DNA from 2 places in the Novosphingobium sp. TK46 genome. Region 2 is predicted to be linked to the other one. Evidence: riboswitches for the same ligand, from Rfam matches in the RefSeq annotation. Region 2 holds a riboswitch; the other holds the start of a gene.

Region 1 (15,601 bases), on a different replicon from region 2:
GCAGGGAAGGGCGCCTGCCGCCCTCATTCCGGTCACTCAGGCCCCTCGATCCAGCTCCCGAAACCGGCCGTTCGTTCAGAGAAACGGCATGCCACAAAGAACGCCTTGCGTTGGGACAAAGCCGTCATTCAAGTCGCGGGTCGTAAACGTCAGCTTCCAGCCGAAAGCCGTCGTAGGAAGCTCAGCCACTCTGCGTCGATGTATGAGTAAGGTGTGTGGCTATCGCTCGGCGTCTTTCGCGCGACGGCATGGCGATGGCTTCCCCGCCTTCCAGGAAGAAATAGGCGATCGAAAGAGTCTTGGTGACATCTCCCAGCCAAACGATCGATTTCGCTACTGATTTCATCGTGGTAGGCCGCTTGCATGACCGCATCCGAACGCGCCGAACAGACTTTGATTCTCCGCTGTCCGGAGCCGCTCAATGCGGAAACGCCTCCGGATAAACTGATCGCGTCCTTCCTGACGCCGCAGGCGAATTTCTACATCCGCAGTCACGGACCGACGCCGGAGCTGGCCGAAGATCATCGTGTAGAGCTGGACGGCTTGGTCGACCGCCCGCGCTCCTACACGGTTGCCGAACTTCAAACGGCATTTGCGACCCAGACGGTGACCGCGACCATGCAGTGCGCCGGCAATCGTCGGGCACATCTTCAAGACGTGGAAAAGACTTCGGGCGATCCCTGGGACGTGGGCGCGATCGGCAATGCGGCGTGGACCGGCGTCGCGCTGTGCGACGTGCTCGCCGCAGCCGGCATCCAGGACAGCGCGTCGTTCGTCGGCACTACGGGGGCCGACAACGTGGATGTTGATGGTGAGACAGCACCGTTTGGTGCCTCGATCTCGATTGCCAAGGCGCTAGAGCCCGACGTGCTCATCGCCTGGGCCATGAACGGCGAGACGCTGGCCCCAGAACATGGCGCACCGCTGCGGCTCGTCGTGCCGGGCTATGCGGGCGTTCGTAGCGCAAAGTGGCTGACGCGCATCGAGGTGCGCGATCGCCCGTCCGATGCGCCGATCCAGGCCAAGGACTACAAGCTCTTTCCGGCGTCGGTAGCGAAGGAGGACGCGGACTGGGATCAGGGCCTGACGATCGAGGAGATGCCGCTCAACGCTGCGATCTGCGCCCCCGTGGACGGCGCGCATGTCGGCGCCGGCGCGTGCGGAATCGCGGGCTATGCGATCGCCTTCGGCCGAGCGGTCTCCCGCGTCGAGGTCTCTGTCAATGGCGGCACCGACTGGCTGCAGGCGGAACTGATCGCGGAACCCGATGCACCCTGGAGCTGGACGCAGTGGCACGTGACGGTCGATCTGTCGCCCGGACCGCACGTTCTGGTCGTGCGCGCCGTCGACGGTGCCGGGCAGATGCAGCCCGAACGGCCCGAGGCGATCTGGAACTTCGCGGGCTATCTCTCGACTGCCTGGCACCGCATTACCGTCACCGTAAACTGATGGACGCGCCGCACGACGCCGATCGGGCCCATGCGAAGCTGGCGGAGAGCGCGAGTACGCTGAAGGACAGCGCAGTCCAGCAGGTGGACAGCGCCGACCGTCGCACAGAGCTTGCCGCGGACCGCACGATCCTCGCCGGCGAACGCACCTATGCCGCCTGGGTGCGTACCGGATTGGCGGCGCTTGCTTCCGGCATCGGCGCGCGCGCGCTGCTCGAGGACGTCGTGTTCCCGTGGCTGGCGACGGCGACCGGGACGATGCTGATCCTGTTTAGCGCCTTTTGCTTTGTTGCCGCGGTGTGGCGAGAGATGGGTGCAGGCGCCCCGCCGCCACGACCGGACATCAAGCGCCTGCCAGCGGCGTTGCTCCTGGTGATGAACGGGTTTCTCATGCTCGTGTCGCTGGCCGCGCTCGTCGGCATCTGGATGGCGCGCTCGTAGCAACATAAACGACGCGCGGGCCGAAGTCGATCGGTCCCGCAGGCAGCGTACCGGGGTCGGTACATATAACGGGCTTGGATAGACGCTAACGACTGGCCGATCCGAGCATTTGCCCGACCAACATACCCATTGACGGTTGGGGCAGACGTCGCATAGATCGACCTCGGCAATGGATTTCTGCCGGGCAATTTGGCCGAACCGCTCTGAGACGAGCTGATGATTCCTACTTGGCGCCGTAAGGCAGCAAGGAGGAATTGTGCGCGCTACCTTTCGCAATCTGGTCGACACGTTGAACGTCGCGGCATTCGTGCGGGAGCGTCACGACCATGCGATCTCCGTCCTGCGTTGGGCGCTGATTCTGCTGCCAATGGCGGCACTCGTCGGGGCGCTATGTGCGGCCTTCCTGTTGAGTCTCGATACCGTTACGCGACTGCGGTTTGCATCGCCTTGGCTGCTCTATCTGCTGCCGGTGGGCGGGTTCGTTGTCGGATTCCTCTACCATGTGACCGGGCGCACGGTGGAAGGCGGCAACAACCTGATCGTCGAGCAGATCCACGAGCCTGGCGGCGGGGTGCCTCTGCGGATGGCGCCGCTCATCTTCTTCGGCACAGTGGTGACGCATCTTTTCGGTGGCTCGGCCGGACGTGAAGGCACCGCCGTCCAATTAGGCGGAAGCCTTGCCAGCGGTTTCGGCCGCGCGCTCCACCTCGATGCGGGCGGCACGCGCATCCTGTTGATGACGGGTATCGCAGCCGGGTTCGGCGCGGTCTTCGGCACACCGATCGCGGGCGCGGTCTTCGCGCTCGAAGTGCTGTCGATCGGCCGCGTTGAATATTCCGCGCTAGTGCCATGCCTCGTTGCAGCGCTGGTCGGCGATTGGACGTGCCTCGCCTGGGGTATCCATCACGGTGTCTACCCGATCGGTGCGTTGATATCGGTCGATGCGCTGCTCGTGACGAAGGCGGGTATTGCGGGGATCATATTCGGACTGGTCGGTCTGGCCTTCGCGGAAGCCAACCACGTGGTCGGGGGATGGCTGAAGCGGATCGTCCCCTACGGTCCGCTACGTCCAGTGATCGGCGGGGTCGTCGTTATCGCGCTCGTCTTCCTGTTCGGCACGCGCGACTATCTGGGTCTGGGTATCCTGGCAGCGAGGCCCGACAGCCTTACCATCGCCAGCTTCTTCGGACCGGACACGCATCCGTGGAGTTGGGCGATCAAGCTGCTGTTTACCGTCGTCACGCTCGGCGCGGGTTTCAAAGGCGGTGAAGTCACGCCGTTGTTCTTCATCGGCGCAGCGCTCGGTAACGCGCTGGCGCCTTTCTTGGGCGTGCCGACGGGCCTGTTCGCCGCGATCGGCTTTGTCGCGGTCTTTGCCGGGGCTGCCAATACCCCGCTCGCCTGCACCTTCATGGGGATTGAACTGTTCGGCGCCGCCTATGCGGTGCCGATCGCCGTCGCCTGTTTCGTGGCCTATCTCTGCTCGGGCCACAACGGCATCTACCTGTCACAGCGCGTTGCGATACCCAAGGTGGCCGCGAACGGCCTCGCGCCCAATGCGACACTGCGCGAGACACGTACACGCCGCAAAGCACTTCGCGCGCAGAACCGCGTGCCGTGAGTTGATGGACTTAGCCTGATCCCCCCGATACGTCGGGCGCAGCCTTCGGATCAGGGTCTTGCGCCTTGCCCTTCGCGGCGCCCGGCTGCTTCGCGCTCATGGCGGTCAGATAAGCGACGATCGCCGGCACATCGGCTGCGGCGACGGGCGCCTTGTAGATCTCACGCATCTTGGTGACCTCCGCGGTCCACTGATCCGAGGAGAGTGGCGGCTGGTTCAGCGCCATGCTCGCCGAATGACACGAGGTGCAGTTGGCGTTGATGACGTCGGCATGCGGGCCGGCGGGATATTGCCCTTCGTCGGTCGGAAGATCGACCGAGGTGGACGCCAGCGAGAAGCCGCGCGCCGAAACGCTCGGCGGCGGTGGTGCGGTCGGGGCGGCAGGCGGCGGGGCGACGCGGCTGTTCGGGGTACCGATCGCGAGCAGCGTTACCGCGGCGATGCCGATGAAACCGAAGGACAGCGTGCCGATGGAAGGCGTTTTCATGCGTTGCGCTCCTTAGCCGACGACGATGTTGGTGGTTTCGATGTTGCCGCGCATGAACCCGCCCGGATTCCAGATTGGCGTCATCGGCTGCGCGATGCCTGCGGTGTTCCAGCAGCGCGACATCAGCCTGGTCGGACCCGGATGCGTTAGCGGAACCTGCGCATCCCAGCGGCGAAAACTGTATTTGCCGTGATCGGGGCCGAGCGTCGTCTTGTACCAGGTCTTGCCGTTGTCGGTCGACACATCGACCTTGGCGACGCCGCAATCGCCGCCCATCGCGATGCCGCCCAGCGGAATCGACCGGTCGAAGGCGATCGCCTGCCCCTCGTCGAGGCTCGTGACCCAGCTTCGCGGGATCATCTTGTTGATCGGGACAGTCGGGAAATCCTTCTGGCCAGGCCGCACGTTCGCGCCTGGAGTGTCAGGGATCTTGTACGCCTTGGCCATCCAGTAACCGTCGTCCGGCGCGGCGAGCACCTCGATGTCGTTCAGCATCTTGACCCAATAGGTCGAATACCAGCCGGGTACGATCAGCCGGACGGGGAAGCCGTTGAGGAGCGGCATCTGTTCGCCGTTCATCCCGAAGGCGAGCATCACTTCACCATCGCGCGCATGGTCGATCGACAGCGACTTGGCGAAATCCGGTCCTCCCGCGACCACCGGCTGGTCGAGCGCACCGAACCGCACCGCGACCGCGCCCGGCTTCACGCCGGCGATGTCGAGCACGTCGCGTAAGCGAACGCCGAGCCATTTGGCGTTGCCCATGGCCCCGTGACGCCACTGCGCTCCGGCAACGGGCGGCTGGAACAGCGCACGCGAATTGCCCGAGCATTGGTTGATTGCCGCCAGCTCGACGCGCGGCAGCTTCAGCAGTTGCGCGAGCGAGATCGATAGCGGCCGCGTGACCGCGCCGTGCACCTTGATCCGGAACGCCTCGACATCGATCGCGGTCGGAATGTCAGCCCAGTGCCAGCGGACGAAGAACTGGTCGTTGGGGGTGAAGACGTCGCCATTGAACACGCTCATCGGCGTTTCCAGCAGCGGCGGATGGATACGCTGGAGGATCATGTTGCCCTTGCCGGGGAACGCACTGGTCATCGGCCGTTCCGACGGACCGCCCGGCAGGTGCAGATCGACCATGCTCTGCGCCAGCGCGGGTGCGGCGATCAGCGCACCGCTGCCGATCGCGGCCTCTGCGAGAAAGCGACGGCGGTTCGTCGCCTGCGCCAGTTTCATATCCAGGCTGTCCACCAACATTTTCCGTTTCTGTCATGATCTGTATGCGCGCCCCGTCCGCCGGTCTGCCCGGTACGGGTCGATCAGATTCGCCGGTTCGATCCGGCAGGACGATCAGTTCGGCCCATCAATTGGCTTGGGCGATGCAGGGCGACACGAACAGGTTGCCGCGCCAACCGCCCGCGACCGTCTTGGCGCCGACCAGCAGCCACATCGCTGCGAGCGCGATGGTGAGGACGGTGCCGACGATCCCGAAAAAGCCGAGCTGGAGCGTCGTGCCGAGCTTGAAGGTGGCGACCGTGTAGACGCCGAGCGGGAAGGTGTAGCCCCACCACCCGAGGTTGAACGGAATGCCCGCGCGCCAGTAGCGGATTGTGATCAGCGTCGCGAGCGCCAGCCACCACAGGCCGAAGCCCCAGAGCAACAGCCCGGCGATCGTGCCGATCCCCTGCGCTACCGCGCCGATCTGGCCGAGGCCGTTGGCGGCGAGGATAGCGGGCGCGTCGCCGCCGAGCACCAGCATCCCAAGCGCGCCGGTGCCAATCGGACCGAGCGCGAGCCAACTCGATGCGGCCATGCTCTCGTGCGGCAGCTTGTGCAGCGCCATCCGCAGGATGAGGATCGCGAGGATGCCGAACGCGACCGGCACCGAATAGGCCCAGAGGACATACGACGTCGCGAGCACGACGAACTGGTGATGCGCATTCGCCAGATGCGGGGCGAGCAGGCCACCGCTCGCGCCTGCGACCTCGGCCGCGACCACCGGCAGCAGCCAGACCGCGGTCATCGCATCGAGGCTGTGCTGGTGCCGCGTGAACATCAGATACGGGATCGCCACACCGCAGGCGAGCGACATCGCGACGTCGATCCACCACAATGTCTCGGCGATCGGGATCACGCCCGCGCCGAACCGCGGCAGGCCGAACGCGAGACACCCGTTGATGATCGTCGCCAGCCCCATCGGGATCGTGCCGATGAACATCGACACGGTGTTGTGCCCGAAGATCCGCCGGGCCTCGTGCCCGAACATCGTCCAGCGCGCGGTGTAGAGCACGGCGAACAGCGTGAAGAGTGCGATGTTGAAATACCACAGCGCCTCGCCGACCGGGTGCAGCGATGCGCCGACGCCCGGCACCTGCGGCAAGGCGAGCGCGAGGATGCCGGTGCCCATCGTCGCGGCGAACCAGTTGGGGGTGAACTGCCGGATCATCTCGCGTGGAGAATCCAGCCGGCTGAGCGGCTTCAGACCATCGAGAACGGGCTTCAGATCGGCGGTCACTTGCCAGTCTCCTTGATGAGGTCGGTCAGCGCGTCGGCCGCCCGGGTACGATAGCGCTCTTTATGCCGCAGCGCGTAGAACGGACGCCGCGGTAGACCGAGCGGCAGATCGTGCAACGTTCCGGCGGCGATCGCAGGTGCGACGACATGCTGCGACAGCACTGCGATGCCTGCGCCGGCCTCGACCGCGCTACGCACCGCCTCGTTCGACGGCAGCGTCAGCGCCACGGTAAGGTCCGACGGATCGACGCCGCGCTGGCGCAGCACCTCCTCGAACGACGAGCGCGTGCCCGATCCCTGCTCGCGGACGATCCAGCGCGAGGCGCGGAGCCAGTCTTCGTCGATCGTGTCGGCAGCGCGGTCGCTCACCAGCACCATGCGGTCGTTCGCGACCGTCCAATGCGCGAGCGCGGGCTCCTCGATCACACCCTCGACGAAGCCGAGCTCGACCGCACCGTCGAGCACGCGCGCTGCGGCCCCTTCCGTGTTGTCGATCGCCAGTTCTATCGTGATGGACGGGTAGCGCGCATGGAACGCCGCAAGCTGACGCGGCAGCCAATAGCCCGCGATCGTCTGGCTCGCGACCAGTCGCAGCGTGCCGCGCTCGAGACCCGCATATTCGGCCAGTGCAAGTTCTGCACTGGCCGCACGGCCAAGGACGGCGCGCGCGTCGACCAGAAACATGCGGCCCGCCTCGGAAAGTTCGATCCCACGGCCGACCCGGTGGAACAGCGGCACGCCATGCCGGGCTTCCAGCGCAGCGATGGCAGCGCTTGCGGCTGACTGCGTCACATTGAGCGCTTCGGCAGCGCGCGTCATGTGTTCGCGCTCTGCGACACCGACGAAAATCCTGAGTTGTTCGAGGGTCATGCCCGATCTCCTTATAATTGAGATACGCGCCGCCGATCGATCGAACCAACATATTGTTCTTATTGTTTTAATATGAAAGTGCGATTGATCCAACTTGCCGATACGATCGATCATAACCATGCGTTGGACAATTTGGTGTCGGTCGATCAGGTGGAGCGCATTGGAGTAATCGATGAGACTTGGAATTACCGTGCTCGGGATCGCGGCATTGTCGGTGTCAGCTGTGACGCTGGCCCAGACGGACGGCTTCGCATCGGCGATGGATGCGGCGATGGCGCGGATGCACGGCGCGATGATGACAGGCTATTCAGGCGATCCCGACCGCGACTTCGCAAGGATGATGATCCCGCACCATCAGGGCGCGATCGACATGGCCGAAATCGAACTGCGCTATGGCAAGGACGAACGCCTGCGCCGGCTTGCGCAAGGAATCATCGTCGAACAGCGCCAGGAAATCGCGGTGATGCAGGGCATCCTATCCGACGGCGGCACGTTGCCACCCCACACCGAACCGACCGCGACCGGTCACCCCCATCACGGAGACCGTCCATGAATCGTTTAACCCTGACCGCCTGCGCCGCCTTGTGTTTCTCTGGCCCCGCGTTCGCCCAGCAGGTTCCGAACGCGACCCCGGACATACCCGTCAGCGCGCAGGACCGGTTCTACACCTCGGACCAGTTCTCCAACACCGTGTCTGTGATCGATCCGTCGACCAACACGCTGCTCGGCGTCATCAAGCTCGGCGAACAAACCCCCGCCAACCTTAGCCCGCTCTACAAGGGGCAGTTGCTCGTTCACGGCATGGGCTTCTCGCCCGATCGCAAGACGCTGGCGGTGATTTCGATCGGCTCGAACTCGGTGACGTTCATCGATACCGCGACCAATGCCGTGAAGCACACGACCTATGTGGGCCGATCGCCGCACGAAGCGTTCTTCCGCCCCGACGGTCGCGAAGTCTGGGTCGCGGTGCGCGGCGAGGATTATATCCAGGTGCTCGACGGCAAGACGTTCGAGCCGACCACGCGCATCCCCGTCCCCAACGGCCCCGGCATGACGATCTTCTCGCCGAACGGGAAATACGGCTATGTCTGCTCGAGTTTCTCGCCAGAGACGGTCGTGATCGACACCGCATCGAAACAGATCGTCGGTCGCGTCAAGCAGGCGAGCCCGTTCTGTCCCGACATCGCCGCGACGCCCGACGGCAAGCAAGTCTGGTTGACGCTCAAGGACGTCGGCAAGGTGATGGTGTTCGACGCCAAGCCGCCCTTCGCGGTGCTCAGGACTATCGATACCGGCGCGTTCACCAATCACGTCAACATAGTCCGTAACAAAGCGGGCCAATTCGCTTATGTGACCGTTGGCACTGAGAATGTCGTGAAGGTGTTCCGCACCACCGACTTCACACAGGTCGCCAGCATCCCGGTTGGCGCGCTGCCGCACGGCCTGTGGCCCTCGGGAGACGGGTCGCGGATCTATGTGGGGCTGGAAAACGCCGACGCGGTCGCGGCGATCGACACGACCACCAACACCGTCCTCGCGACGATCCCGATCGGCCAGGGGCCGCAAGGCGTTGCCTATGTCCCCGGCGCGGTTCCGAACGGTGATGGCAGGGCAAACCTCGTGCCGCTCGCGCAGGCAGGGATGAAGGTTCAGTTAACGCTGGATGGCACGGGACGCAGTCAGGTGACGCTATTTGACCAGGGTCAGGTTCAAATCCTGCAAGCAGCGGTCGCGGGTCTGAGCCCCAAGATGCCCTATGTGCTCGGTCTATCGACACGTGCCGATGGTGGTGGCCCGATCCAACCGCTGGCGAAGTTCATGACCAACCCGGCAGGCGGCGCGATCGTCAATACGGTCGGACCGCTGCGCCAGGTCGTCAGCGATGCGAAAGGAGACATGCGCCGTTATCTCGTTATCGCGCCAGGTGATCCAATGACGCTGGGAACTGCCATTCAGGTGCAGAAATAGCAATCATAACTGCGTGGACCTCAATCGCAGGTCCACTGAGCATTCTTGTCGGTGTCACGACCGGTCGATTCTGACGCTGAGCACGCAATGGCGGATTTCCGCGGGCTCTACGGTGTTATGAGCCGCGTTTATGATCCAGATTTCTCCGGAGACGAGTCGATGTTCGACAATGCTATAGCCATCGTCACTGGTGGCGAATCGGGAATAGGCGCCGCCTGTGCCAAGGCGCTCGGCGATGCCGGAGCGCGCGTCATCATCACGTATTTCAGGGACTCGGCCGCAGCACAGCGCGTGTGCGACTCCATCGGTGATACGTCTCGCGCAATTGCCGTGCAGACCGATGTTGGCGACGAGGCGGCCGTGACCGCCTTGTTCGATGCTGCCGAAAAGGCGTTCGGTAGCGTCAGCCTCCTGGTCAATTCCGCCGGGCTGAACATGAGCGGCGTGCTGCTGGTCGACATGGAGCTGGCGCAGTTCGACCGTGTCATTCGATCCGACCTCTATGGTCCGTTTCTCACGTGCCGTGCAATGGTGCGGAGGCTGCAAGCCAAAACGATGAAGGGCCGGATCGTCAACATCTCGTCGATCCATGAGCGTGCACCGCGCCCCGGCGGCGTCGACTATGATTCCGCGAAGGGCGGATTGTCACAACTCACCGCCACCCTGGCTCTGGAACTCGCGCCCAAAGGAATTGCCGTCAACGGTGTTGCGCCCGGCATGATCCTGACGCCGATGAACCAAAGCGCGCTGGACAATGCAGCGGAACTCGCGAGCAAGGAGATGGCAATTCCATGGAAGCGTGCGGGGCGGCCCGACGAGGTGGCGGCGCTGGTCAACTTCCTGCTCTCGCCGGCGGCCGACTATATCTCTGGCACGACGGTTACGATCGACGGCGCGCTGTCGCTCACCGTCGCGCAAGGCGCATGACGGTGTCGGTGGATTTCAACGTCGAGCAGATCGACCCGCTTACGATGGTCGGCAACGAAGCGGTTTCGCGGCGTGACCTCATGAGCCCCTATGTATGGCGTCAGGATGACGGCAGCTATGCCATGCTGGTCCGCGCCGTGCCCCGCCCCGACGAGACGGGCGACACGGGCACGATCTGGTATGCCACCAGCAGCGATGGCCTGTGCTTCACCGCGACAGACCTGCCGGTGCTATCTCCCGGCCCTGGGCCGGACGACGTCGGCGGATGCGAGGATCCGACTCCTGTTTTCCGTGCCGACGGCAGTGTCGTCATTTACTACACAGGCGTGGATGCAACACGGACCCACGGCGAGATGCTGTACGCCACCGGTCCATCGATCGACCGACTAGAGAAGCAGGGCGTGGCCATGCAAAACACGCCCACTCAGGGCAATATCAAGGAAGCGACAGTCGACCGTACCAGGAGCGGCGGATGGCGCCTGTTCTACGAGTTCGCTAGGGAAGAGAAGTCACTGGTAGGACTTGCGGTCAGCGATCACGACGCTGGCCCGTGGGTCGACGAGAAAGACCCATTTGCGCCACGCCCCGACAGTTGGGATAGCTGGCACCTGTCGACCGGTCCGCTGCTCACCACCGACAAGGACCGCCCGGTGATGTTCTATAACGGCGCCACCCATGACGCGCGCTGGCGTATCGGCTGGATCGCGTTCGATGCCGAATACACCCAGGTCGTCGGACGCTGCGTCGAACCGCTCATCACGCCGCCCCCCTCGCTTGAGCGCACTGCAACCGATATAGCGTTCGCAGCGTCTGTGGTGACTGTCGGGAATGAGATCTGGCTATATTACTCCTTGGCCGACACCCACCTTTATCGCGCTATCGTCAGGCAAAGTTGACGATCAGCTAATATCAGGGGGCACTCACCAAGCTTTATGACGATCGGATCTGAAATCGGATTTGCCGAGCACAAGGCGCATAGACACGAGCCCTTTGCAGCATCAAGCCGATGTCACTTGCCGAGAACATGCAGGATCTTGAAGAGGTAAATTACTCGCCGGATCACACGTTGATGAGCCCGGACATCGGTGAGCCGCTCGTCATCTGTGCGAATAGGCTGCGACTTACGCGTGTGGGATCGAGTGCAAGGCTTTCGGCGGCGGCACCAGCAATGAGCGCGTCGAGCGCGACGGTCGGACGTAGGTCACGCGCCTGGTAGAGCTTGCCTGCTGCAAGGCCCGGCCAGTCCGCCAGCACTCGTCCGCCCTTGACCGCGCCTCCGACCAGCATCGCCACCGATGCGGTGCCATGATCGGTGCCGCCGGTGCCGTTGACGGCGGCGGTACGGCCGAACTCGGTCGCGATCAGCACGGTGGTGCTGGCCCATGCTGCCCCTAACTCGTCGCGCATCGCCGCGAGCATCGCGTCGAGGTTCTTCAGCTGGTTGGCGAGGCGACCCTGTTGCGCGTTGTGCGTGTCCCAGCCCAAGGTCTCGAGCATAGCGATACGTGGGCCGTTCGGCTTCGTCAGGAAGCTGGCGGTGAGCCGGCCGAGGCTGGCTGGATCCTGCCCTGCGGCGACGTCGGTCGCGAGGCCCTTCGTTTCCAGGGCCGCGGCCCAGGCCCGATGCAGCTGCGGATCGGCATCGTAGAGCGTGGTCACTCGCGTCATCAGGTCGTCCGCCGCATGAGGCAGCGCGGATGGCGCGAACGACGCGACCTTCACCGAACCGCGTAGAGCGGTCGGTACGGTGGCTGCGATGGCAATCGCTTCGTCGCCGGTCGCGTCGGTTCTTCCACCACTTCCTTGGGCTGAAACTCGCTCTCCATGATGCGCGTTGCCTGTCGGATCTCTTGATCGACAGCTCTGCCATTGCTGCATTGCTGTAACTGTGACCAAGGTGGCGCGTTGCTCGTCATAGATCCAACCGATGATATTTGTCGTTCCGATCACGAATGGAGACGAATGGCCTGGCTCGACGACCCCGACCTGATCAAGCGACGGCGGCAGTCCTTGGCGGATGCACATGTCGCACAGCTCGAATGCTGGCGCGAAGGGCTGTTGGCCGACGGCAGACCTGTACCGCATTTCGACCCGGCGGACGGCGGGGTCGGCGCCCGGCTGCTGTTGCTTCTCGAAACCCCCGGTCCCGGGCCTGAGCGCACGCGCTTCGTGTCGCGCGACAATCCGTCCGGGACCGCCCGCAATCTGCGGCGCTATCTCGACGAGGCCGGCATCGACCGGTCCGATTTTGTACTCTGGAACACCGTGCCTTGGATCATGCATCCACCCGGTGCCCGCAATCGCACCCTGCGCAAAGCCGAGATCGATGCCGGGCTGGCCACGCTTCCCGGGCTTCTCGCGCTGCTGCCCAAGCTGAAAGTCTGCTTGCTGGCCGGCCGGGTGGCGACCAAGGCCGGACAACTCGTGTCGGCGCATGATGCTTCGATCAAGGTCATGCCAATGCCGCATCCCAGCCCGGCCATTGTCTGTACAAGTCCTCAGGTTGGGGATCGCCTTCGCGCGGCGTTCAGCGAAGCAGCGGCCCTAATCAATCAATCGTGCATGAAGATTGGAACGATACAATCAACAGGTTAGATCGATTGAACGCTGCGGTATATTGATCCCTGCAGGAGATCGATATGACCCTCGAACAGCTTCGTATTTTCGTTGGCGTCGCCGAGCGCGAGCATATGACCCGCGCCGCCGAGGCGCTCAACGTCACCCAGTCGGCGGCGAGTGCCGCCATCGCCGCGCTCGAAGCGCGGCACGCTGCGGATCGTCGCGAGTCAGACCATCGCCAGCTACTGGCTGCCTGCGCGGCTCGCTGAATTTCATCGTCGCCATCCGCTGATCGGCATCGAACTGGCGATCGACAACACCGACGGTGCTGCTGCGCAGGTGCTCGACGGCACGGCCGAACTTGGCTTTGTCGAAGGTTCGGTCGACGAGCCGGCACTTGCGCACTGGAAAGTCGCCGAGGACCGGATGCTACTGGTCGGCGCAGAGCCAACCGGAAATGTCGATGAAACCTGGGTCCGCGAGGCCAACTGGATCGTGCGCGAACAGGGATCGGGCACGCGCTCGACCTTCGAGGAGGTGCTGCGCCACCGCGGCGTCGACCCTGCCGATCTGCGCATCGGCATGACCCTGCCGTCCAATGAAGCGGTTCGCTCGGCTGTCGAAGCCGGCGCCGGGGTGGCAGTGCTGTCCGAACTCGTCGTGCGCAGGGCGCTGGCGGCGGGGCATCTGCATGACCTGGGTCTTGGGCTGCCCGCACGGCCGTTCGAAGCGCTGCGCCACAAGGAGCGTTACCGCACCAAAGCGGCCGACGCGCTGACCGATCTCGTGAAGGAGCATGGATGATGACCGGCGACCTCAAGCCCGTGCTCGGCGGCCTGCGTCCACTCTCGCGCCTCGATCATCCCCGCGAGATGATCCGCCAGTTCACCCCCAACTGGTTCGCCGCGACCATGGGCACCGGCATCCTCGCGCTGGCTACCGCAGGTGACGGGCATCGGCCCGGCATTGAAGCCGGTCGGCGAGGCGTTGTGGTTTTTCAACATCGCGCTGTTTGCGCTCTTCACCGGCCTCTATTCGGCGCGCTGGATAATGTTTGGCCATGAGGCACGGCGGATCTTCGGCCATAACACGGTGTCGATGTTCATCGGCACCATCCCGATGGGCCTCGCCACGATCATCAACGGCTGCCTCGCCTTTGAGATCGCCCGGTTCGGCGATGGCATCGTCGGTGTAGCGCATGTCCTGTGGTGGATCGATGTCGCGATGGCCGTGACCTGCGGGGTCGTCATTCCCTATTTCCTGTTCACCCGTCACGAGCACAGCCTCGACCCAGCCCGCGCTCACGGCCGACCAGTGGAAGGCGACGGTCACCAAGATGAAGGCGGTCTATAAGGCACCGGTCTCGGAAAAGGATATTCCAGCGATCGTCGACTATCTGGCGGCGCTGAGGGCGAAGCAGGGCAGCGCGGCGCCGGCCGGCAAGGAATCCGGAAGTCAGGGCGCTCCCGACGCGCCGGGCGGGACTGGCTGAGTGACTTATCGCCGCGCGCCGCGTTGATCGGATGAAGGAGGCACCTGATGCGTATCGAGAAATTCGTCCATAGCTGCTTGAGGCTGACGCTCCAGGGCCAGCGGCTGTTGTTTGACCCAGGCAAATTCTCGTTCGTCGATAGGCGTGTCGATCCTCGCGACCTCAGCGACGTGGATTTCATCCTATTTTCGCACGGCCATCCCGATCATCTCGACTGCGAGGCGCTACGCACCATCGTCGGCGATGGCGAACCGCGGATATTCGGAGGCAACAAGGTCGCAGCCACGTTGCGCAGCCAGGGCTTCACCGTCAGCGAGGTAAGAGAAGAAGGGCTCGACCTTGGACCATTCACGGTCCGTGCCCTGCCGGTGCGCCATGAGCCGATCCTCGCCGAAGAAATCCCGGCCGTCCTGGCATTTGTCGTCAATGATCGCCTTCTTAATCCCGGCGATAGCTTCGATGAACGGCTCCGCCAATTTGCTGGAATTGAGGCGCTGGCGCTGCCGGTGATGGCGCCGTTCCTGACCGAGATCGGCGCCCACGAGTTCGCCAGGTCCATGCGTCCAAGCCATGTGCTCCCGGTCCACGATGGCTATGCCCGCGACTGGTTCCTGACGCAGCGCTATGATACCTATGAGCCCTATTTCGAGAAGGCTGGCATGACCTTCCACCGCCTCCAGCAGCCCGGTGACGGGTTCGACCTGTGACGGACGACAAACCGGCCTGCCGGTCGCGACGGCCTGGTGCATCGACGATCCGAAGATCGCCAATGCGGCGATCGAGCAAGCCCAGTTGGACCTCGTCATGGTCGCGCGCGCGCATTTCGCCGATCTGCATTATCCTATGTCGCGGCCCAGGCGCTCGGCAAAGACCGGCCATCATGGGTGCTCCCTGCGCCTTATGCTCACTGGCTTGAGCGCTACCGGGGGATCGGTAAAGCGGCGGCCCAGTGATCGGATCACTTAGTGCACACAGGGCAGCGCAGGGGCCATCTAGGAACAGATATGACCCGGACCCGCCTTCTCGCCGCTGTTGTAGCGTCCGCCATGCCGGTCGCAGCCTTGGCTGCCGGGCCGGTGCTGATGCACCGTGATCCGGGTTGCCCATGTTGCGAGAAGTGGGCGCAGCAGGTGAAGGCTCAGTTCGGTCGCGCAGTCCGCGTCGTTGACGACGCGAACCGGCCGGCGTTCATGAAGGCCCGAGGCGTACCCGCGGACTTGGCCTCGTGCCACACGGCCATCATCGACGGCATGACTTTCGAGGGTCATGTGCCG
Region 2 (15,601 bases):
TTTTTGCCGGGCTGACGGAGAGTGGCCAGCCGCGCTTGCAGGCTGAGACGTTTGAGACCGCGACCGTAAATGGGATTTCGGCCCGTTACGGCGTCGTCCGGACGCAGGGCAGCAGCGGCGCCTTGGACGTTGCCGTCTTCGCTTACGATTTCGGCGGTGGCAAAGCCTATCATTTCGTCTCGATCACGCAGGCCGGCAATGCAGGGGTATTCAACCCGATGTTCCGATCGATGCGGCGACTGTCTGGGACGGAAGCCACGAGCGTGAAGGCCCGGCGATTGAGCGTCATCACGGTCAAACCCGGCGATACCATCAAGTCGCTTTCGGCCCGAATGGCGTACGAGGATGCGCCACTGGAGCGCTTCCTTGTCCTCAACGGATTGCGGGAGAATACGCCATTGGCGATTGGTCAGAAGGTGAAGATCATCGTGTCTTCATGAAGGCCTAGTGCAAGAGAAAGGCGGCGGGTTGCCCCGCCGCCGATGAATTTCTTATCACGCGAACGATTAGGCCGTCGTTGCCTTGTTCTGCGCCATTGAATTCTGCGTCTTCGTGAAAGTGTTGCTCAGCTGCGAGCCAAGTCCGGCCATAGCGGTGATTGCGGCAACGGCGATGAGAGCGGCGATCAGGCCGTACTCGATGGCGGTGGCGCCCTTCTCATTGCGGCGAAGCTTCTTCATGAACTGCATGTGTAGTCTCCTGGGATGGAAATCGTCTATCGAATTACCCGGTCCGTGCAGCACAGGGCCTTTGGACAATTTGGTGACTAGGTGATAAAGCTTGAAAAAAGTTTAATTACCGCCGTTATGTGCTTTGGCCGATTTAGTGGCTATGTTCGTCCACATCTTAAGCGTTTCATCCGCGACGCCGCTAAGCGCGCTCAGCATTCCCAGGACGATGAGACTCAGGATCATTCCATACTCCACTGCTGACGTACCCCGCAGGTCACGCTGCAAGCCTCTGATAAATTGTAGGAACCGCATCGACGCCTCTGTGTGACCGCAAGGTGGCGCCAAAGTCTCATGCTTACGTGAAGGATCGCTTAAACATCATGGCGGCTAACGATCGAGACCCCGGCCCAATGTGGGTTGCGGCGGTCGCCTTGGTTAACGGGGCATCGCAGGTGCTTGTTCAGCGCAGACCGGCAGGATCGCAACACGCCCACCTCTGGGAATTTCCCGGCGGGAAGTTGGAAGCGGGCGAGACACCTGCACAAGCGGCGGTTCGGGAACTGCACGAGGAACTCGCCGTATCGATACGCCCGATCGACCTGCGACCGGTATGCTTTGCCTGCAGCATGACAGAAGTCTCACGGGAGGATCGATCACCCGTGCTGCTGCTGTTCGCCTGCAACCACTGGGAGGGTGAACCAAGGCCCCTTGCCGATACGCAACTGGCTTGGTGCGAGCCTCGCGAGCTTGAACAATGGGCGATGCCGCCGCTCGACTACCCACTTGCCCATGCATTGGCAAAAATGATCGATGAAGATGCAATTTAACCGTTGCCAACTGCGCAGACCTTTTCTAAAGGCACCCCTCCAGCGCGCCCGTAGCTCAGCTGGATAGAGCATCAGACTACGAATCTGAGGGTCGGACGTTCGAATCGTTCCGGGCGCACCATAATAAACCCTGTCAGGTCTTGAACCTGGCAGGGTTTATTTGTTTCTGGACTAGGTTAGTCTGTCTATGTCATCGCGTCAAAGCGACGCGACGGCGCTATGACTTGAATCATAAGATATCGTCGATGGTTGAGGCGTACAGGTTCGAACGGTAGGCCGAGGGCATTGCCCGCGCCAAACAGGAAGGTCACCACAAGGGGCGCTCCGCCAGCATCGACTATGCCTAGGTGAAGAGACTTTACGGTCAGGGTATCAACCCTACTGAGATTGCGGGCCAACTCCGCTGGACTGACCCCGCTGTGGCGTTCCCCAAATGAACCGTGGGTTGGAGAGAGCACTTCTGTGCCCGCAGCAGCGATTCTGCGTCTCCGCCCCGATCAATGAGATAGTAGGAGCGCAGACGGGCGCTGTCGGCGCTGCCGCCGTCTCTCACGTGTCCTCACGCAACGCAGCTCCACCCCCTTCGGGAGGTTTTCGTATCGTAAGTGATTGGAAAATGGTGGACGCACTTGGGCTCGAACCAAGGACCCGCTGATTAAGAGGTCTCGGTTTGTTCGATGTGAGCGGCACGCAGCAACCGTTTTTCGCACGCAAACAGCCGCTTCCACCCATTCGCTGCTGTGCTCACTCAGCTCAAACGCCCCCTACCAGCCCGTTATATCCAGCAGGACGCCAAGGGGCCGGAAAGGGGAAGTCCGTGGCAGCATCTGGCGAGGGAGGAAGGAGATGAAATGCCAACATGTTACTTCGAGGCGTCCGGTCCTCGGAGTGAACGACACTGCAAGTGGCAACCGGACAAACAAGATCCGAGCGCCAGGGTTGGCAAAGCGGCATTTTAGGATCGCCCCAGCTGCGGCAGCTACCGACCACTTCCGTCGCTCCCCGGATGGGATGACGACTTCCGTTTCTGACAGGAGCAGCCTTTCGAGATTATCAGAGCAGATGATCAGGAATGCGCCAATGTCCCGAGCAGCTGAAGCACAATACGCTCGTCTCGTAATCGGTCATTGTGGCGCGGCTCTTAACACCGCAGAGCCCGCGGAAATCCGCCATTCGTGCTCAGCGTCAGAACCGACCGGTCGTAACACCGACAAGAATGCTCAGTGGACCTGCGATTGAAGTCCACTCAGGCATGATCGCTATTTCTGCACCTGAATGGCAGTTCCCAGCGTCATTGGATCACCTGGCGCGATAACGAGATAACGGCGCATGTCTCCTTTCGCATCGCTGACGATCTGGCGCAGCGGTCCGACCGTATTGACGATCGCGCCGCCTGCCGGGTTGGTCATGAACTTGGCCAGCGGTTGGATCGGGCCACCACCATCGGCACGTGTCGATAGACCGAGCACATAGGGCATCTTGGGGCTCAGACCCGCGACCGCTGCTTGCAGGATTTGAACCTGACCCTGGTCAAATAGCGTCACCTGACTGCGTCCCGTGCCATCCAGCGTAATCTGAACCTTCATCCCTGCCTGCGCGAGCGGCACGAGGTTTGCCCTGCCATCACCGTTCGGAACCGCGCCGGGGACATAGGCGACGCCTTGCGGCCCCTGGCCGATCGGAATCGTCGCGAGGACGGTGTTGGTAGTCGTGTCGATCGCCGCGACCGCGTCGGCGTTTTCAAGCCCCACATAGATCCGCGACCCGTCTCCCGACGGCCACAGGCCGTGCGGCAGCGCGCCAACCGGGATGCTGGCGACCTGTGTGAAGTCGGTGGTGCGGAACACCTTCACGACATTCTCGGTGCCAACGGTCACATAAGCGAATTGGCCCGCTTTGTTACGGACTATGTTGACGTGATTGGTGATCGCGCCGGTATCGATAGTCCTGAGCACCGCGAAGGGCGGCTTGGCGTCGAACACCATCACCTTGCCGACGTCCTTGAGCGTCAACCAGACCTGCTTGCCGTCGGGCGTCGCGGCGATGTCGGGACAGAACGGGCTCGCCTGCTTGACGCGACCGACGATCTGTTTCGATGCGGTGTCGATCACGACCGTCTCTGGCGAGAAGCTCGAGCAGACATAGCCGTATTTTCCGTTCGGCGAGAAGATCGTCATGCCGGGGCCATTGGGGACGGGGATGCGCGTGGTAGGCTCGTACGTCTTGCCGTCGAGTACCTGAATGTAATCCTCGCCGCGTACCGCGACCCAGACTTCGCGACCGTCGGGGCGGAAGAACGCTTCGTGCGGCGAGCGCCCGACATAGGTCGTGTGCTTCACGGCATTGGTCGCGGTATCGATGAACGTCACCGAGTTCGACCCGATCGAGATCACCGCCAGCGTCTTGCGATCGGGCGAGAAGCCCATGCCGTGCACGAGCAACTGCCCCTTGTAGAGCGGGCTCAGATTGGCGGGGGTTTGGTCGCCGAGCTTGATGACGCCGAGCAGCGTGTTGGTCGACGGATCGATCACAGACACGGTGTTGGAGAACTGGTCCGAGGTGTAGAACCGGTCCTGCGCGCTGACGGGTATGTCGGGAGTCGCGTTCGGCACTTGTTGGGCAAACGCGGGGCCTGAGAAACACAAGGCGGCGCAGGCGGTCAGGGTTAAACGATTCATGGACGGTCTCCGTGATGGGGGTGACCGGTCGCGGTCGGTTCGGTGTGAGGTGGCAACGTGCCGCCGTCGGATAGGATGCCCTGCATCACCGCGATTTCCTGGCGCTGTTCGACGATGATTCCCTGAGCAAGCCGACGCAGGCGTTCGTCCTTGCCATAGCGCAGTTCGATTTCGGCCATGTCGATCGCGCCCTGATGGTGCGGGATCATCATCCTTGCGAAGTCGCGGTCGGGATCGCCTGAATAGCCTGTCATCATCGCGCCGTGCATCCGCGCCATCGCCGCATCCATCGCCGATGCGAAGCCGTCCGTCTGGGCCAGCGTCACAGCTGACACCGACAATGCCGCGATCCCGAGCACGGTAATTCCAAGTCTCATCGATTACTCCAATGCGTTCAACCTGATCGACCGACGCCAAACTGTCCAACGCAGGGTTATGATCGTTCGTATCGGCAAGATGGATCGATCGCACTTTCAAATCGAAACAATAAGAACAATGCGTTGGTTCGATCGATCGGCGGCGCGTATCTCAATTATAAGGAGATCGGGCATGACCCTCGAACAACTCAGGATTTTCGTCGGTGTCGCAGAGCGCGAGCACATGACGCGCGCTGCCGAAGCGCTCAATGTGACGCAGTCAGCCGCAAGCGCTGCCATCGCTGCGCTGGAAGCCCGGCATGGCGTGCCGCTGTTCCACCGGGTCGGCCGTGGGATCGAGCTGTCCGAGGCGGGCCGCATGTTTCTGGTCGACGCGCGCGCCGTCCTTGGCCGTGCGGCCAGTGCAGAACTTGCACTGGCCGAATATGCGGGACTCGAGCGCGGCACGCTGCGACTGGTCGCGAGCCAGACGATTGCGGGCTATTGGCTGCCGCGTCAGCTTGCGGCGTTCCATGCGCGCTACCCGTCCATCACGATAGAACTGGCGATCGACAACACGGAAGGGGCCGCGGCGCGCGTGCTCGACGGTGCGGTCGAGCTCGGCTTCGTCGAGGGTGTCATCGACGAACCCGCGCTCGCGCATTGGACGGTTGCGAACGACCGCATGGTGCTGGTGAGCGACCGCGCTGCCGACACGATCGACGAGGACTGGATCCGCGCTGCGCGTTGGATCGTCCGTGAACAGGGATCTGGCACGCGTTCATCGTTCGAAGAGGTATTGCGTCAGCGTGGCGTCGATCCGTCGGATCTCACCATAGCGCTGACCCTGCCGTCGAACGAGGCGGTGCGTAGCGCGGTCGAGGCCGGCGCAGGCATCGCAGTGCTGTCGCAGCATGTCGTCGCACCTGCGATCGCCGCCGGAACGTTGCACGATCTGCCGCTCGGTCTGCCGCGGCGTCCGTTCTACGCGCTGCGGCATAAAGAGCGCTATCGTACCCGGGCGGCCGACGCGCTGACCGACCTCATCAAGGAGACTGGCAAGTGACCGCCGATCTGAAGCCCGTTCTCGATGGCCTGAAGCCGCTCAGCCGACTCGACTCGCCGCGCGAGATGATCCGGCAGTTCACCCCCAACTGGTTCGCTGCGACGATGGGCACCGGCATCCTCGCGCTCGCCTTGCCGCAGGTGCTAGGCGTCGGCGCATCGCTGCAACCGGTCGGCGAGGCGTTGTGGTATTTCAACATCGCGCTCTTCACGCTGTTCGCCGGGCTCTACACCGCGCGCTGGACGATGTTCGGGCACGAGGCGCGGCGAATCTTCGGGCACAACACCGTGTCCATGTTCATCGGCACGATCCCGATGGGACTGGCGACGATCATCAACGGATGTCTCGCGTTCGGCCTGCCGCGGTTCGGCGCGGGCGTGATCCCGATCGCCGAGACCTTGTGGTGGATCGACGTCGCGATGTCGCTCGCCTGCGGTGTGGCGATCCCGTACCTGATGTTCACCCGGCACGAACATTCGCTCGACGGCATGACCGCGGTGTGGCTGCTGCCGGTGGTCGCAGCCGAGGTCGCAGGTGCGAGCGGAGGCCTGCTCGCCCCGCATCTGGCGGACGCGCACCACCAGTTCGTGGTGCTGGCAACCTCCTATGTCCTCTGGGCCTATTCGGTGCCGGTCGCGTTCGGCATCCTCGCGATCCTGATCTTGCGGATGGCGCTGCATAAACTGCCGCACGAGAGCATGGCCGCGTCGAGCTGGCTCGCACTTGGCCCGATCGGCACCGGTGCGCTCGGGATGCTGGTGCTCGGCAGCGACGCGCCCGCGATCCTCGCCGCCAACGGTCTGGGGCAGATCGGCGCGGTAGCGCAGGGGATTGGCACGATTGCCGGGCTGCTGCTCTGGGGTTTCGGTCTGTGGTGGCTGGCGCTCGCGACGCTGATCACGATCCGCTACTGGCGCGCAGGCATTCCGTTCAACCTCGGCTGGTGGGGCTATACCTTCCCGCTCGGCGTCTACACGGTCGCCACCTTCAAGCTCGGCACGACGCTCCAGCTCGGCTTTTTCGGGATCGTCGGCACCGTCCTCACGATCGCACTCGCCGCGATGTGGCTGCTGGTCGGCGCCAAGACGGTCGCTGGCGGCTGGCGCGGCAACCTGTTCGTGTCGCCCTGCATCGCCCAAGCCAATTGATGGGCCGAACTGATCGTCCTGCCGGATCGAACCGGCGGATCCGATCGACCCGTACCGGGCAGACCGGCGGACGGGGCGCGCGTACAGATCATGACAGAAACGGGAGAATGTTGGTGGACAGCCTGGATACGAAACTGGCGCAGGCGACGAACCGCCGTCGCTTTCTCGCAGAGGCCGCGATCGGCAGCGGTGCGCTGATCGCCGCACCCGCGCTGGCGCAGAGCATGGTCGATCTGCACCTGCCGGGTGGTCCGTCGGAACGGCCGATGACCAGTGCGTTCCCCGGCAAGGGCAACATGATCCTCCAGCGTATCCACCCGCCGTTGCTGGAAACGCCGATGAGCGTGTTCAATGGCGACGTCTTCACCCCCAACGACCAGTTCTTCGTCCGCTGGCACTGGGCCGACATTCCGACCGCGATCGATGTCGAGACGTTCCGGATCAAGGTGCACGGCGCGGTCACGCGGCCGCTGTCGATCTCGCTCGCGCAACTGCTGAACTTGCCGCGCGTCGAGCTGGCGGCGATCAATCAATGCTCGGGCAATTCGCGTGCGCTGTTCCAGCCTCCAGTGGCGGGCGCGCAGTGGCGTCACGGAGCGATGGGCAACGCAAAATGGCTCGGCGTTCGCTTGCGCGACGTGCTCGACATCGCCGGCGTGAAGCCGGGCGCGGTCGCGGTGCGGTTCGGTGCGCTCGACCAGCCGGTGGTCGCGGGCGGACCGGATTTCGCGAAGTCGCTGTCGATCGACCATGCGCGCGATGGTGAAGTGATGCTCGCCTTCGGGATGAACGGCGAACAGATGCCGCTCCTCAACGGCTTCCCGGTCCGGCTGATCGTACCCGGCTGGTATTCGACCTATTGGGTCAAGATGCTGAACGACATCGAGGTGCTCGCCGCGCCCGACGACGGTTACTGGATGGCCAAGGCGTATAAGATACCTGACACTCCCGGCGCGAACGTGCGGCCTGGCCAGAAGGATTTCCCGACTGTCCCGATCAACAAGATGATCCCGCGCAGTTGGGTCACGAGCCTCGACGAGGGGCAGGCGATCGCCTTCGACCGGTCGATTCCGCTGGGCGGCATCGCGATGGGCGGCGATTGCGGCGTCGCCAAGGTCGATGTGTCGACCGACAACGGCAAGACCTGGTACAAGACGGTCCTCGGCCCCGATCACGGCAAATACAGTTTCCGCCGCTGGGATGCGCAGGTTCCGCTTACGCATGCGGGGCCGACCAGGCTGATGTCGCGCTGCTGGAACACCGCCGGCATCGCGCAGCCGATGACGCCGATCTGGAACCCGGGCGGGTTCATGCGCGGCAACATCGAAACCACCAACATCGTCGTCGGCTAAGGAGCGCAACGCATGAAAACGCCTTCCATCGGCACGCTGTCCTTCGGATTCATCGGCATCGCCGCGGTAACGCTGCTCGTGATCGGTGCCCCGAACAGTCGCGTTGTCCCGACGCCTGATGCCCCGACCGCACCACCACCGCCAAGCGTTTCGGCGCGCGGCTTCTCGCTGGCGTCCACCTCGGTCGATCTCCCGACCGACGAAGGGCAATATCCCGCCGGCCCGCATGCCGACGTCATCAACGCCAACTGCACCTCGTGTCATTCGGCGAGCATGGCGCTGAACCAGCCGCCACTCTCTTCCGATCAGTGGACCGCGGAGGTCACCAAGATGCGTGAGATCTACAAGGCGCCCGTCGCCGCAGCCGATGTGCCGGCGATCGTCGCTTATCTGACCGCCATGAGCGCAAAGCAGCCGGGCGCCGCAAAAGGCAAGGCGCAAGACCCTGATCCGAAGGCTGCGCCCGACGTATCGGGGGGATCAGGCTAAGCCCATCAACTCACGACACACGGTTCTGCGCGCGAAGTGCTTTGCGGCGTGTACGTGTCTCGCGCAGTGTCGCATTGGGCGCGAGGCCGTTCGCGGGCACCTTTGGTATCGCAACGCGCTGCGACAGGTAGATGCCGTTGTGGCCCGAGCAGAGATAGGCCACGAAACAGGCGACGGCGATCGGCACCGCATAGGCGGCGCCGAACAGTTCAATCCCCATGAAGGTGCAGGCGAGCGGGGTATTGGCAGCCCCGGCAAAGACCGCGACAAAGCCGATCGCGGCGAACAGGCCCGTCGGCACGCCCAAGAAAGGCGCCAGCGCGTTACCGAGCGCTGCGCCGATGAAGAATAACGGCGTGACTTCACCGCCTTTGAAACCCGCGCCGAGCGTGACGACGGTAAACAGCAGCTTGATCGCCCAACTCCACGGATGCGTGTCCGGTCCGAAGAAACTGGCGATGGTAAGGCTGTCGGGCCTCGCTGCCAGGGCACCCAGACCCAGATAGTCGCGCGTGCCGAACAGGAAGACGAGCGCGATAACGACGGCCCCGCCGATCACTGGACGTAGCGGACCATATGGGACGATCCGCTTCAGCCATCCCCCGACCACGTGGTTGGCTTCCGCGAAGGCCAGACCGACCAGTCCGAATATGATCCCCGCAATACCCGCCTTCGTCACGAGCAGCGCATCGACCGGTATCAACGCACCGATCGGGTAGACACCGTGATGGATACCCCAGGCGAGGCATGTCCAATCGCCGACCAGCGCTGCAAGGAGGCATGGCACTAGCGCGGAATATTCAACGCGGCCGATCGCCAGCACTTCGAGCGCGAAGACCGCGCCTGCGATCGGCGTGCCGAAGACCGCGCCGAACCCGGCTGCGATACCCGTCATCAACAGGATGCGCGTGCCGCCCGCATCGAGGTGGAGCGCGCGGCCGAAACCGCTGGCAAGGCTTCCGCCTAATTGGACGGCGGTGCCTTCACGTCCGGCCGAGCCACCGAAAAGATGCGTCACCACTGTGCCGAAGAAGATGAGCGGCGCCATCCGCAGAGGCACCCCGCCGCCAGGCTCGTGGATCTGCTCGACGATCAGGTTGTTGCCGCCCTCCACCGAGCGCCCGGTGAGATGGTAGAGTAATCCGACAACGAACCCGCCCACCGGCAGCAGATAGAGCAGCCAAGGCGACGCAAACCGCAGGCGGGTAACGGTATCGAGGCTAAACAGGAACGCCGCACATAGCGTCCCGACGAGTGCAGCCATGGGCAGCAGGATCAGCGCCCAGCGCAGGACAGAGATAGCATGGTCGTGACGATCGCGCATGAATGCCGCGACGTTCAGCGTGCCGACGAGATTGCGAAAGGTAGCGCGCACAATTCCTCCTTGCTGCCTGACGGCGCCAAGTAGGAATCATCAGCTCGTCTCAGAGCGGTTCGGCCAAATTGCCCGGCAGAAATCCATTGCCGAGGTCGATGTATGCGACGTCTGCCCCAACCGTCAATGGGTATGTTGGTCGGGCAAATGCTCAAACCGGCCAGTCGTTAGCGTCTATCCAAGCCCGTTATATGTACCGCCCCCGGTACGCTGCCTGCGGGATCGAGTTCGGCCCGCAGCGCCGTTTATGTTGCTACGAGCGCGCCATCCAGATGCCGACGAGCGCCGCCAGCGACACGAGCATGAGAAACCCGTTCATCACCAGGAGCAACGCCGCTGGCAGGCGCTTGATGTCCGGTCGTGGCGGCGGGGCGCCTGCGCCCATCTCTCGCCACACCGCGGCAACAAAGCAAAAGGCGCTAAACAGGATCAGCATCGTCCCGGTCGCCGTCGCCAGCCACGGGAACACGACGTCCTTGAGCAGCGCGCGCGCGCCGATGCCGGAAGCAAGCGCCGCCAGTCCGGTACGCACCCAGGCGGCATAGGTGCGTTCGCCGGCGAGGATTGTGCGGTCCGCGGCAAGCTCTGTGCGACGATCGGCGCTGTCCACCTGCTGGACTGCGCTGTCCTTCAGCGTGCTCGCGCTCTCCGCCAGCTTCGCATGGGCCCGATCGGCGTCGTGCGGCGCGTCCATCAGTTTACGGTGACGGTGATGCGGTGCCAGGCAGTCGAGAGATAGCCCGCGAAGTTCCAGATCGCCTCGGGCCGTTCGGGTTGCATCTGCCCGGCACCATCGACGGCGCGCACGACCAGAACGTGGAGTCCGGGCGACAGATCGACCGTCACGTGCCACTGCGTCCAGCTCCAGGGTGCATCGGGCTCCGCGGTCAGTTCCGCCTGCAGCCAGTCGGTGCCGCCATTGACGGAGACCTCGACGCGGGAGACCGCTCGGCCGAAGGCGACCGCATAGCCCGCGATTCCGCACGCGCCGGCGCCGATATGCGCGCCGTCCACGGGCGCGCATATCGCAGCGTTGAGCGGCATCTCCTCGATCGTCAGGCCCTGATCCCAGTCCGCGTTCTTCTTCGCTACCGACGCCGGAAAGAGCTTGTAGTCCTTGGCCTGGATCGGCGCATCGGACGGGCGATCGCGCACCTCGATGCGCGTCAGCCACTTTGCGCTACGAACGCCCGCATAGCCCGGCACGACGAGCCGCAGCGGTGCGCCATGTTCTGGGGCCAGCGTCTCGCCGTTCATGGCCCAGGCGATCAGCACGTCGGGCTCTAGCGCCTTGGCGATCGAGATCGAGGCACCAAACGGTGCTGTCTCACCATCAACATCCACGTTGTCGGCCCCCGTCGTGCCGACGAACGACGCGCCGTCCTGGATGCCGGCTGCGGCAAGTACGTCACGGAGCGAGACGCCGGTCCACTCCGCATTTCCGATCGCTCCCACGTCCCAGGGATCGCCCGAGGTCTTTTCCACGCCTTGAAGATGCGCCCGACGATTGCCGGCGCACTGCATGGTCGCGGTCACTGTCCGGGTCGCAAATGCCGTCTGAAGTTCGGCAACCGTGTAGGAGCGCGGGCGGTCGACCAAGCCGTCCAGCGCTACACGATGATCTTCGGCCAGCTCCGGCGTCGGTCCGTGACTGCGGATGTAGAAATTCGCCTGCGGCGTCATGAATGACGCGATCAGTTTATCTGGAGCCGTTTCCGCGTTGAGCGGCTCCGGACAGCGGAGGATCAAATTCTGTTCGGCGCGATCGGATGCGGTCATGCAAGCGGCTTACCATGATGAAATCAATAGCGAAATCGATCGTTTGGCTGGGAGATGTCACCAAGACTCTTTCGAGCGCCTATTTCTTCCTGGAAGGCGGGGAAGCCATCGCCATGCCGTCGCGCGAAAGACGCCGAGCGATAGCCACACACCTTTGTCATACATCGACGCGGAGTGGCTGAGCTTTCTACGACGGCTTTCGGCTGAAGCCGACGTTTACGACCCGCGACTTGAATGACGGCTTTGTCCCAGTCTCGGGCATTCGCTTGAGCCTGCTTAGGAGAAGCAATCGACAGAATGTGGAAAGCTCGGGAGAGCGCTTGTGCGAACAATGGGCGCAAGCCGACGAGCTTGTTTTGACCGGGGTTAGTGCAAATTGGACGCATCCGTCACTTAAGGCATGCGGTGGGAGCTTCAGCGGCGGCTTCGTCACCCGCTGCAGTCGGATGCCAATGAGCAGGCTTGCCGGGATGTCCCGCGCCCCATGGGTCACCGGAACAGGCATCGTGGCCTCTGGACAGTTGCCCAGAGGGCAGCAACAGCTCGCCTCGAATGCTAATCGACGGAGGGTTTAAAGCTTCGCAGGAACTGCACAAGGATGGTGCGGTGGCATCCCATCATTTCCGCGACAATCCTGGCGATGCGACCTAGCCACTTACGCTGATATAGCTTGTCTCTCCGGGCGTCTGTACCGGCCGCCATGGCCGGATCCGGTCTGCTGCCTCTAAGTGTTAGCGGAGAGGGCAGACGAACAGGCGGTCGAGCTGTAATTTAGGTAGCGAGATCATCGATGCGTCGCCGCATCCTCTCCTCCTGCGTAACTTTCGCTGGGCAGTCAAAGGAGGGGAGGAGGCAAAGAGCTGCATCTGGCTTGAGCTGAAGCCGAAAACAGCTCCGCCGCCCGGCGGGTTAGGCTCGCCGTCAAATCTCTCGGCATTTTCCAACTCGCCTCATCGCGGCTATGGCTCTGCGTCGCTGGACTGCCGTCTCCCAGTCACCGCCGGCTCCGGGACTTAGCCACCACCTCGTGGAGCGGAGTTGGTGTCAGCAGTCCGACCTCGTCTCCGTTGTCCAGTGACACCGAGTCCCGCTTCAGAGCGAAGGCTTCCCGACCCGCGAAATGGTTCGACTTCACGCAGCTCACCACCACTATATCGCTGCGCTCCGTCTCAGAAAGCTGCCACATGCTGCGCACCGACGCGGGGAGTGCGCTGGCGCCTCGGCCTGCATGCATGCCGGCAATCTTCATGTCCTTTCCGGTGTGATGCATCAAAATGACAGCACAGTTGGCTTCCGCAGCGATAGACTTCAGAATCTCGATGTAAGCGGTCATGTCTGAATTCAAGTTCTCGTCTAAGTCATGCGTCAGCGCCAGTGGATCGACAATCACGAGCGCAGGTTGAGCCTCCACGATTTCGTCGCGAAACTCTTTGCCATACTGAGTGAGAGCAGGTCGACCCGTTTGCTTGTCCATGATGCGCTGCGGCCCATGTCGAAAGTAGAGGAGAAATCGTTCCTCGGCGGCGCTGGTGAGTTGGTCAGAGGTTCTCAGAGCCGCAAACCGGCGCGCGAGCTCCGCGTGAGAGTCTTCTGCATTGTAGTAAATTACCTTGGAGGGCTTACCGACAGCAAGTCCGGCCCAAGCCTTACCCGCAGTCACAGCAGTTCCCAACTGCATGCCGAGTGTGGTCTTCCCCAATCCCGGAGGGGAAACAATGAGGGTGACAACTCCCCGCTCGGCAATCGTTCCAAGCACCATCTGCCTTTTAGGAATATCTTGGCTCAGGAGCGATTTTACCGTCACCAGCATACTCAGCGGCGGCGGCTCGGGAGCTTGCAGGGCAGGCTCCTGTTGGCAAAGTGCTCTTGTGACCTCGTCCTTGACTGCGGATGCAATCGTAGCCTCAGTTATCGCTGGTGATGGCTCGGGTGGTGCCTCAAGCTGAAACAGCTCCAGCCACTGGGGATTTGCCTCGCTATAGACGTCTGCCGCCCTCGCGATTTTTCTACGTGCTTGAGAAGGGACTTGATGATCAGGCGATCCTGAAGACTCGATACTTGTCCATCCATCGTCCACCACCTGCTCCACAAGCTTGTCTAGGTCAGCAGAGTTGCCGGTGGCGATCAAAGACCCAACCGATAGCAAGCGGTCTAGGCGCGCACTTTCCTCATGAGCAAACGCGTCGCGCAGGAGTTCAGCCGTGTCCGTCAGCGCGGCGACGCAAGCCAGAGTGATAATCGCGTTATCGGAGAAGCACCGAGCTAAGACACTGCTTATGGTTTCTTTCGTAGAGAACGGCGACGGGGGGCTTTGCGTACGACTCGCCATGACCTTGACTTGGCGGACCGTCTGGATCGGCAATTTGCGCAGAGCGCTTTCGTTTGTCTGGATGAAACGCTTAGATGCGTCTGAGAGCGTGGGGGCAGCGGGCCGAGTCCGGCCGGCGTTTGCAACTTTACTCGGGAACGTTTTCAGTGCCATTGAACCTCCTCAAGGCGCGCAAATAGGTTGCGGCCTAGGCAAGGGCCTTAAAACGCAGCATCCGTCCGAGGCAGGCGCACTCGAAAATTTTTTCTGCGCCATGGTCTGTACCTCTCTTGCACAGAGTTCTCCACCGCAGTTGCTAACGCACCTTCCGACAAACTAAGCTGCCGTGGCAGCGGTCGGGCAAGCGGTGGCGCTTCAGGCAGCTTCGTCAAGTAGGCGGCTGAACCATCTCTGTGACAGAGCTAGCCGCACGCCGGTGCTAGCCTTGCTTTGAGGCAGTCTGATCGATGCCGCACGAGATTGCCATTGGCGACAACATTGCCAGACTTGCTCTGTGATCGGCTTTTCACGGTGGATCAGCGCGCTCCTTCCGGTGTCACCGAATTGAGCTCAGCGATGGAGTTGCCGCTTGCTATAGAAGGTCGATGCCGCGGCGAAACGAGTGATCGCTGAACTTTGTCTGGTTAGGATAGTCGAAGGAGGGCGCAGCAAGGGCACTCTGTGCCCTTCCTGCGCTATGCTCGCAGCTGAGCTTGGCGATGGCAAGGGTCTCGCCCAACCGCTGCTCCTGGCGGGCTTCTGTGGCTTTGCGAGAGGAAAAAGTTTTCGAGTGCAGCGCCAAGCCATCGGCTTGCCGGCTTAGGGAGCTCGGAAGGACCCTCCCCCCCCTAAAGGGGGGAGGGGTCCTCCACACCCGTGCCCCAGTCGTGACGGGTCGAGAGGCGTTGTTGGCTATAGGCGTCCGAAGTACGCCCGAAGCGCCTTTGGGAGCGCTCTCGTTCACATTTCATTCCTGCGTCGGCGATCGTGCCGGCTGGAGGAAGATCCGATGAACACAGTCCATCTACCCATCTTCGACCAATTGTGTCACCGATTTGGCGGTCCATTGGTCAACTTTTCTGACCTACCGCGGGTAACTCGCCGAGCAACGGGAGGTGCCTGTCGACAGCCGGCAATCGAAGTCACTTTGTTCCGCCTGGTCCTGGTGCTGTCGGGAGAACGTGGCAATCATCGGAGCAGGCCATGAGGGAGTCGAGTTGCGAGTTTACCGTCGCACTTGCCTTCGCACAGACGGCAGAAGTTCGATCATGGCGATTGGCAGCCACACGGGATCAAAGGGAACTTATCGAGCGCACATTGCGCAACCTCTTGGACCTTGGTCACCTGGCAGCTTTCAGCGTCAGCCTCACTGAAGTCGCCAATCTAGAAAAGCTCATCAGCGAACTTCGGTCGCAGCTTGGCGTGTTCACCGTCGACGCCTGTCTCACTCCTCGAGAGCGGCGGATCAGCCCCCCTCCAGCGTTCCTCATGCCCGTCTGGGCCTTTGATCACGTGATCAATGGGGCACCAGCAGCGACGGGCCGCCTTCTTG

Evidence for each region. A riboswitch is a leader RNA that binds a small molecule or an ion and turns the genes downstream of it on or off. The one in region 2 is predicted to bind fluoride.
Region 1: another riboswitch for fluoride. It lies ahead of ACXJ1Z_RS19565 (voltage-gated chloride channel family protein); the one in region 2 lies ahead of ACXJ1Z_RS16560 (voltage-gated chloride channel family protein).

What each region holds. Positions count from the first base shown of each region.
Region 1 covers NZ_JBSZKB010000002.1:259,735-275,335, reverse strand. The annotation lists gene ACXJ1Z_RS19580 (hypothetical protein) at 182-346, opposite strand; gene ACXJ1Z_RS19575 (sulfite oxidase) at 364-1,449, shown strand; gene ACXJ1Z_RS19570 (YidH family protein) at 1,449-1,889, shown strand; fluoride riboswitch at 2,046-2,122, shown strand; gene ACXJ1Z_RS19565 (voltage-gated chloride channel family protein) at 2,146-3,510, shown strand; gene ACXJ1Z_RS19560 (hypothetical protein) at 3,521-3,997, opposite strand; gene ACXJ1Z_RS19555 (molybdopterin-dependent oxidoreductase) at 4,010-5,254, opposite strand; gene ACXJ1Z_RS19550 (TDT family transporter) at 5,361-6,443, opposite strand; gene ACXJ1Z_RS19545 (LysR family transcriptional regulator) at 6,509-7,381, opposite strand; gene copM (CopM family metallochaperone) at 7,554-7,934, shown strand; gene ACXJ1Z_RS19535 (YncE family protein) at 7,931-9,349, shown strand; gene ACXJ1Z_RS19530 (SDR family NAD(P)-dependent oxidoreductase) at 9,467-10,276, shown strand; gene ACXJ1Z_RS19525 (glycoside hydrolase family 130 protein) at 10,273-11,172, shown strand; partial or broken gene ACXJ1Z_RS19520 (DUF1501 domain-containing protein) at 11,336-12,058, opposite strand; gene ACXJ1Z_RS19515 (uracil-DNA glycosylase) at 12,239-12,871, shown strand; partial or broken gene ACXJ1Z_RS19510 (LysR family transcriptional regulator) at 12,916-13,639, shown strand; partial or broken gene ACXJ1Z_RS19505 (SLAC1 family transporter) at 13,639-14,137, shown strand; gene ACXJ1Z_RS19500 (hypothetical protein) at 14,172-14,327, shown strand; gene ACXJ1Z_RS19495 (MBL fold metallo-hydrolase) at 14,375-15,034, shown strand; partial or broken gene ACXJ1Z_RS19490 (hypothetical protein) at 15,039-15,280, shown strand; gene ACXJ1Z_RS19485 (DUF411 domain-containing protein) at 15,332-15,601, shown strand, end outside.
Region 2 covers NZ_CM143963.1:3,450,882-3,466,482, forward strand. The annotation lists gene ACXJ1Z_RS16505 (M48 family metalloprotease) at 1-440, shown strand, start outside; gene ACXJ1Z_RS16510 (Flp family type IVb pilin) at 507-689, opposite strand; gene ACXJ1Z_RS16515 ((deoxy)nucleoside triphosphate pyrophosphohydrolase) at 1,052-1,498, shown strand; tRNA gene ACXJ1Z_RS16520 (tRNA-Arg) at 1,543-1,619, shown strand; tRNA gene ACXJ1Z_RS16525 (tRNA-OTHER) at 2,116-2,261, opposite strand; gene ACXJ1Z_RS16530 (YncE family protein) at 2,758-4,176, opposite strand; gene copM (CopM family metallochaperone) at 4,173-4,553, opposite strand; gene ACXJ1Z_RS16540 (LysR family transcriptional regulator) at 4,726-5,598, shown strand; gene ACXJ1Z_RS16545 (TDT family transporter) at 5,595-6,746, shown strand; gene ACXJ1Z_RS16550 (molybdopterin-dependent oxidoreductase) at 6,854-8,098, shown strand; gene ACXJ1Z_RS16555 (hypothetical protein) at 8,111-8,587, shown strand; gene ACXJ1Z_RS16560 (voltage-gated chloride channel family protein) at 8,598-9,962, opposite strand; fluoride riboswitch at 9,986-10,062, opposite strand; gene ACXJ1Z_RS16565 (YidH family protein) at 10,216-10,656, opposite strand; gene ACXJ1Z_RS16570 (sulfite oxidase) at 10,656-11,741, opposite strand; gene ACXJ1Z_RS16575 (AAA family ATPase) at 12,736-14,223, opposite strand; gene ACXJ1Z_RS16580 (hypothetical protein) at 15,379-15,601, shown strand, end outside.